One region of the Pseudomonas sp. StFLB209 genome, then DNA from elsewhere that is predicted to be linked to it. Evidence: predicted binding sites of a transcription regulator. Region 1 holds the regulator's gene; each other region holds the start of a gene.
The links. The regulator FliA, encoded in region 1, starts transcription of late flagellar genes. The targets are predictions, from matches to a motif close to CTAAAGTTTNNNNNNNNNNNGCCGNTAA.
Positions count from the first base shown of each region.

Region 2: PSCI_RS02485 (flagellar protein MotY) is a predicted target of FliA. The motif match lies at 1,256-1,283, and genes of this name have one in related genera.
Region 3: PSCI_RS18270 (methyl-accepting chemotaxis protein) is a predicted target of FliA. The motif match lies at 952-979, and genes of this name have one in related genera.

Region 1 covers NZ_AP014637.1:3,930,105-3,932,305, reverse strand. Annotated here, with positions in the region: gene PSCI_RS17625 (chemotaxis response regulator CheY) at 1-309, opposite strand, end outside; gene fliA (RNA polymerase sigma factor FliA) at 545-1,285, opposite strand; gene fleN (flagellar synthesis regulator FleN) at 1,282-2,118, opposite strand.
Region 2 covers NZ_AP014637.1:549,311-551,511, reverse strand. Annotated here, with positions in the region: gene rnt (ribonuclease T) at 1-147, opposite strand, end outside; gene pyrC (dihydroorotase) at 144-1,190, opposite strand; gene PSCI_RS02485 (flagellar protein MotY) at 1,335-2,201, shown strand, end outside.
Region 3 covers NZ_AP014637.1:4,070,362-4,072,562, forward strand. Annotated here, with positions in the region: gene PSCI_RS18270 (methyl-accepting chemotaxis protein) at 1-884, opposite strand, end outside; gene PSCI_RS18275 (GntT/GntP/DsdX family permease) at 1,207-2,201, shown strand, end outside.

The DNA of each region.
Region 1 (2,201 bases):
GACCACATAGCCGTTCACACCGGCCTGGGCCGCTTCAATGATCTGCTCACGCTTGGCTTCAGCAGTCACCATCAGCACCGGAATGTTCTTCAGGCGCTCGTCCTGACGCACTTGGCGCAGCAGGTCGATACCCGACATGCCAGGCATGTTCCAGTCGGTTACCAGAAAATCAAAGGCACCGCTTTGCAGCATCGGCAGCGCGGTAAGACCGTCATCTGCTTCCGATGTATTGGTAAACCCCAGGTCACGCAACAGATTTTTTATGATCCGCCGCATCGTTGAAAAGTCATCAACGATGAGGATTTTCATGTTCTTGTCCAATTCGACCTCCAAGCAGTCTTTAACGAGCCCGCTCCCCGGACCCGCCGTTCACTCAATACAGGTACAGCAACCCCCCGGTGCAACCAGCGCTCGACGCACCAGACACCAGAACACGGCCAAATCGCCTGCAAACAACCCTGTAGAGTTGATTGACAGGCTCCTGCCTTGTCCGGGTAGTCGACACCTCAAGCCCTGCACAGCCGGCCTGAAACCAATGGATCTGTCAGCGCGCCCGCCATTCCCCCAAACGACCTCGCAAGCGGGCTGCGCACTGACTGTGTAACTGGCTGACCCGAGATTCGCTGACCCCAAGGACCTCACCGATCTCTTTGAGGTTCAACTCCTCGTCATAGTACAACGCCAGCACCAAACGCTCACGCTCCGGAAGATTGGCAATGGCATCGGCCAATGCTTTCTGGAAGCGCTCGTCCTCAAGATCGCGCGACGGCTCCAGCGAACCGCTGGCGCCATCTTCGTGCAGCCCATCATGCTCGCCGTCCTGCAGCAGGTCGTCAAAGCTGAACAGCCGACTGCCCAAAGTGTCGTTCAAGATAGCGTAATAATCATCAAGACTTAACTGGAGTTCGGCAGCAACTTCATGATCTTTAGCGTCGCGCCCTGTTCTTGCTTCAATAGCGCGAATCGCATCACTGACCATCCGGGTATTTCGATGCACTGAACGCGGCGCCCAGTCACCTTTACGCACCTCGTCAAGCATCGCGCCACGGATCCGAATGCCGGCGTAGGTTTCGAAACTGGCACCCTTGGTGGAGTCGTATTTGGTCGATACTTCAAGCAGGCCGATCATGCCCGCCTGGATCAGGTCTTCGACCTGGACGCTGGCAGGCAGACGGGCCAGCAGGTGGTAGGCAATACGCTTGACCAGTGGCGCATAGCGCTCAATCAACTCGTATTGCGAATTCCTTGATGCCTTGCTGTACATCTGATAACCGCTGGCTGTCATTGAACCGGTCCCGCTGCACTGGTCTGGTGAACAAGTCGCTCGACAAAGAACTCAAGGTGCCCACGCGGATTGGCCGGCAACGGCCAGGTATCGACCTTCTGGGCAATGGCTCGGAATGCCAGCGCGCATTTGGAGCGTGGAAAGGCTTCGTAGACCGCACGTTGCTTTTGCACCGCCTTGCGCACACATTCGTCATAGGGCACTGCGCCGACATACTGCAAGGCCACGTCCAGAAAACGATCGGTCACCTTGGTCAGTTTGGCAAACAGGTTACGACCCTCTTGCGGCGTCTGCGCCATGTTGGCCAGGACCCTGAAGCGGTTCATGCCGTAGTCGCGATTGAGCAGTTTGATCAGCGCGTAAGCGTCGGTGATCGAGGTCGGTTCATCGCAGACCACCAGCAAGACCTCTTGGGCGGCACGCACGAAACTGACCACCGATTCACCGATACCGGCTGCGGTGTCGATCACCAGCACATCAAGATTGTCGCCAAGCTCGCTGAACGCCTGGATCAGGCCGGCATGCTGCGCGGGCGCCAGGTGCACCATGCTCTGGGTACCGGAGGCCGCTGGCACGATACGCACTCCGCCAGGCCCCTGGAGCAGGACGTCACGCAGCTCACAGCGGCCCTCGATGACATCGGCCAGGGTGCGTTTGGGCGTAAGGCCCAGCAAAACATCAACGTTGGCCAGACCAAGATCAGCATCAAGCAGCATGACGCGACGGCCGAGCTCGGCCAGCGCCAGCGACAGATTCACTGAAACGTTGGTCTTGCCAACGCCACCTTTGCCGCCGGTCACGGCGATAACCTGTACGGGATGCATGCTGCCCATGTTATTTCTTTACCTTGTCATGCGTAGACTGGAGCCACATTACGGGCTGCACGTTCCGTGACGAACAATGCCTGGCAGACCAC
Region 2 (2,201 bases), 3.4 Mb from region 1:
CAGCAGGGCATCGGTGGCGGCGTTGAAACCGCCGGTTTCGACATCGACCACTACAGGCAGATAGCCGCGGAAACGAGCGGCCATGGGGTGGCGCGAACCACCCCCCGTCGGAGCATCCAGATCGTCGTCGAAATGATCGTCACTCACGCATCGTTCTCCAGCAGGCGCCAGCGCAGTTTTTCACCGGCGCGCAGCGGGATGACAGCCAGCTCACCGAACGGCAGGCTGGTCGGGGCGGTCCATTCTTCACGGACCAGGGTAATCGTGTCCTGGTTGGCCGGCAGACCGTAAAACGCCGGGCCATGCAGGCTGGCAAAGCCTTCGAGCTTGTCCAGCGCATTGCGCTGCTCGAACGCCTCGGCATACATCTCGATGGCCGCATAGGCGGTGTAGCAGCCGGCGCAGCCACAGGCATTTTCCTTGGCGTGCTGGGCATGCGGCGCCGAGTCAGTGCCAAGGAAGAACTTGCCACTGCCACTGGTCGCGGCATCCAGCAACGCCACCTGATGGGTGTTGCGTTTAAGGATCGGCAAGCAATAGAAATGTGGACGAATTCCGCCGACCAGCATGTGGTTTCGGTTATACAGCAGGTGATGGGCGGTAATGGTCGCCGCGACGTTGGCCGGGGCGTCATTGACGAACTGCACCGCGTCGCCGGTGGTGATGTGCTCGAACACCACTTTAAGGGTCGGATAGCGCTCGACGACCTTACGCAGGTGTTCATCAATGAAGGTCTTCTCGCGATCGAACACGTCGATCTCGCTGCGCGTCACTTCGCCGTGCACCAGCAGCAGCAGACCTACCTCAGCCATGGCTTCCAGGGCACCAGAGATCTTGTCCAGGCTGGTGACACCGGAGTCGGAGTTGGTGGTTGCGCCGGCTGGGTACAGCTTGGCCGCGTGGACGAAGCCACTGGCTTTGGCGGCGCGGATATCGTCAGCGGTGGTGTGGTCGGTGAGGTACAGCACCATCAGCGGTTCGAAACGGCTGCCCTCGGGGCGCGCTGCGAGAATCCGCTGGCGGTAGGCATCGGCCTGCTGCGCATTGCGTACGGGCGGCACCAGGTTAGGCATGATGATCGCGCGGGCAAACGTGCGCGCGGCGTCAGCGACGGTATGAGGCAAAACAGCTCCGTCACGGAGGTGAATGTGCCAGTCGTCGGGACGCAATAGGGTCAGGCGGTCGGACATGGGGGATTCCAGGCGGTTCGAACTCGCGGGAATGCTACCGGAAAAGACAGTCTCAGGCACTCGCTATCAAGTTTTGTAGGAAGTTACCGATAGCCCTCAAGTAGGCATTTTCTGTTTTAGCGTCATTTTTAGGTGGAGCCTCCCGTGCGCCAATATCTAGCCTTGCTCAGCCTGTTCGCCAGTCTTCCCGCGATGGCGGTCAATTTCCAGACGCGCCTGGAAAGCATTGAATGGAAGGTTGAGGGCGATCAGTTCGAGTGTCGACTGAGCCAGCCGATCACCGACTTCGGTGCGGGTGAGTTCGTGCGCAAGGCCGGTGAGCAGGCGACCTTTCGTCTGAAAGCTTCCTACAACATGATGGGCACCGGGTCAGCCACACTGCTGGCCGCCGCTGCGCCATGGCAACCCGGTCGTGGTGATATCAACCTGGGCGCAGTGCGGGTCGGTAACGGCGAATTCCCGTTCAATTCTTCGCAGGCTCAGGCTGGCAGGCTGATCAACGGCTTGCTCGAAGGCCGCAGCCCGGTGATTCGTCACTATGCCCGAGATGGCGGCGGCAATATGGAAGTGCGCCTGTTGCCCGCAAGGTTTCGTGAAGCCTTTGGCGAGTATCAGGCGTGCACGGCCAAGCTGTTGCCGATGAACTTCGAGCAGATCAAACAGACCGAGGTCGGCTTTCCGGGTGGCGGGATCGAGCTCGACGCCAAGGCCAAGGCGCGCCTGGACAACATGCTGGCCTACATGAAGGCCGACCCGACCGTGAACCACGTTGAACTGGACGGGCACTCCGACAACAGTGGCAATCGCCTGACCAACCGCGACCTGTCGCGGCGCCGGGCGCTGGCGGTGATGGACTACCTGAAGGCCAATGGTGTGCCGGAAGAACAGATCACCCTGCGTTTTCATGGCGAGCGTTATCCGCTGGCGGCCAACACCAACAACGCCAATCGCGCCCGTAACCGGCGGGTCAATGTGCAGCTGGAGCGGGTTGCCCCGACCGAACGCCCGGCA
Region 3 (2,201 bases), 140 kb from region 1:
TGCTGGCTGCGTTCCTGGGCCTGCTCGGCGCTGCCGCCCATTTCCCGCGAGGCTTCGCCCAACGCGACGGCCGATTGCTGCAACTGGCTGATCACATGGCGCAACTGGGCGGTGAAGGTGTTGAAGTGCTGGCTGAGCAGGGTGATTTCGTCATTGCCGTCGGTTTCCAGGGTTCGGGTAAGGTCGCTTTCGCCGCTCGCCACGTTGGCCATGGCCTGAACCGCCTTGCGTAATGGCAATACGATGCTGCGCACGATGACGATCACCAGCAGCGCCATGATCAGGCTGATGCCCAGGCACACCAGCGCAGCCTTGATCACCTGACCGCGGAACTCGGCGGCCACATCATCGACGTACACCCCAGAGCCAAGTACCCAGCCCCATGGCTCGAACAGTTGCACGTAGGAGGTCTTGAGCACCGGCTCGCTGGCACCGGGTTTGGGCCAGCGATAGTCGACGACCCCGGCGCCCTGGCGCTTGGCTATGGCGACCATTTCATTGAACAGCGCCAGCCCGTCCGGGTCCTTGATGGCCGACAGGTCCTGGCCTTCGAGCTTGGTGTTCATCGGGTGCATGACCATGAACGGGCGCAGGTCGTTGATCCAGAAGTAGTCATTCTGGTCGTAGCGCAGCCCGCGCACGGCTGACAGCGCCTGCTGTTGGGCGGCTTCGCGAGTCAGGGTGCCGGCAGTTTCCAGACTGTTGTAATACTTGAGGATACCGCTGACGGTCTGCACCACATGCATGGTTTTCAGGGTTTTGGCCTGGTAGAGATCGTCATGGGTCTGCTTGAGCAACGCTGCGGCAAGCACGAAAAGCATCAGGATGCAGACGACGAGAATCAGCCACAAACGCCGGCTGATAGAGAGATTACGCATGCTCATGGCATTGGTCGCCTTATGTTGTTGTTATTGGGGGAGGGGCTGGCAGCAAGGCACTCTGTTATCAAGACTGTCGGCGTATGCTGACCAAAGTTTAGAAGTCGGTCACGTTAATTTTTATGTCATGTTGCTACTACTTTAGTCGTGTTCGTTTTTCGGGGTTAACTCTGTAAGTTTTTGTTTCTAATGATTTTTTATTAAGGCTTTTGATGCTGATCTGCGCTCATGCAAGGGCTGACGGATCATCGTTTGAGCCTTGCTTGCCCAGCCTCCAATCTGCCTGGCACAACAGATCCACTGCCAGATGCATCACGGAGGTCACTGCATGAGTCCCACCACTTCACTGCTCATCCTGGGCGCTGCCATCGTGACGATCGTCGTCATGATCGGTCGCTTTCGCATCCATCCTTTTCTGGCGTTGCTCACCGCCAGCCTCATGGTCGGCGTCGGGGCTGGCATGGCGCCGCTGGCGGTATTGGCCGCCATCGAAAAAGGCGTCGGCGGCACCCTGGGTTTTCTGGCCGGAATCATTGGCCTGGGCAGCATTCTCGGCAAACTGCTGGAGGTGTCCGGCGGCGCCCGTCGCATCGCCGAAGCCCTGCTGTCGTCGCTGGGCAGCCAGCGTGCAGCCTGGGTCATGATGCTGGTCGGGTTCATTGTCGGCATTCCGGTATTTTTCGAAGTCGGCTTTGTCTTGCTGATCCCGCTTATCTATGTGGTTGCCCGGCAGACCGGTTTGAGCCTGGTCTATCTGGGGGTGCCGCTGGCCGTGTCGTTGATGGTGGTGCATGCCATCCTGCCGCCGCACCCGGCGGCCACCGCAGTGACCAGCCTGCTCGGCGCCGACATTGGCAAGGTGATCATCTATGGCGTACTGGTGGGGCTGCCGACGGCGGTCATCGCCGGTCCCTTGTGGGCCAGATTGTTCTGCCCGCGTCTGGCGCCGCCCGGCCAGCAGGCTTTTCTTGCCGGGCACAACGAGCAACAGCCTCTTGAGGTTCGTGCGCCGGGTGTCGTTCTGACCCTGTTCACCGTGTTGTTGCCGCTGCTGTTGATGGTTGGCAAGACGCTAGCGATTACCGTGCTGGAGCAAGGCAGCGTGGCGTATGAATGGGTCGCTTTTCTCGGCAGCCCGCTGATTGCGCTGCTGATCGCGGTGTCCTTCGCCTACTGGTCGTTCGGTCTGCGTCAGGGCCAGGGGATGGCGCAACTGCTTGAGCTGACCGGACGTTGTCTCGCGCCACTGGCTGGCATCGTGCTGATCATCGGTGCTGGCGGGGCGTTCAACGAGGTGCTGATTGGCAGTGGTATGGACAAGGC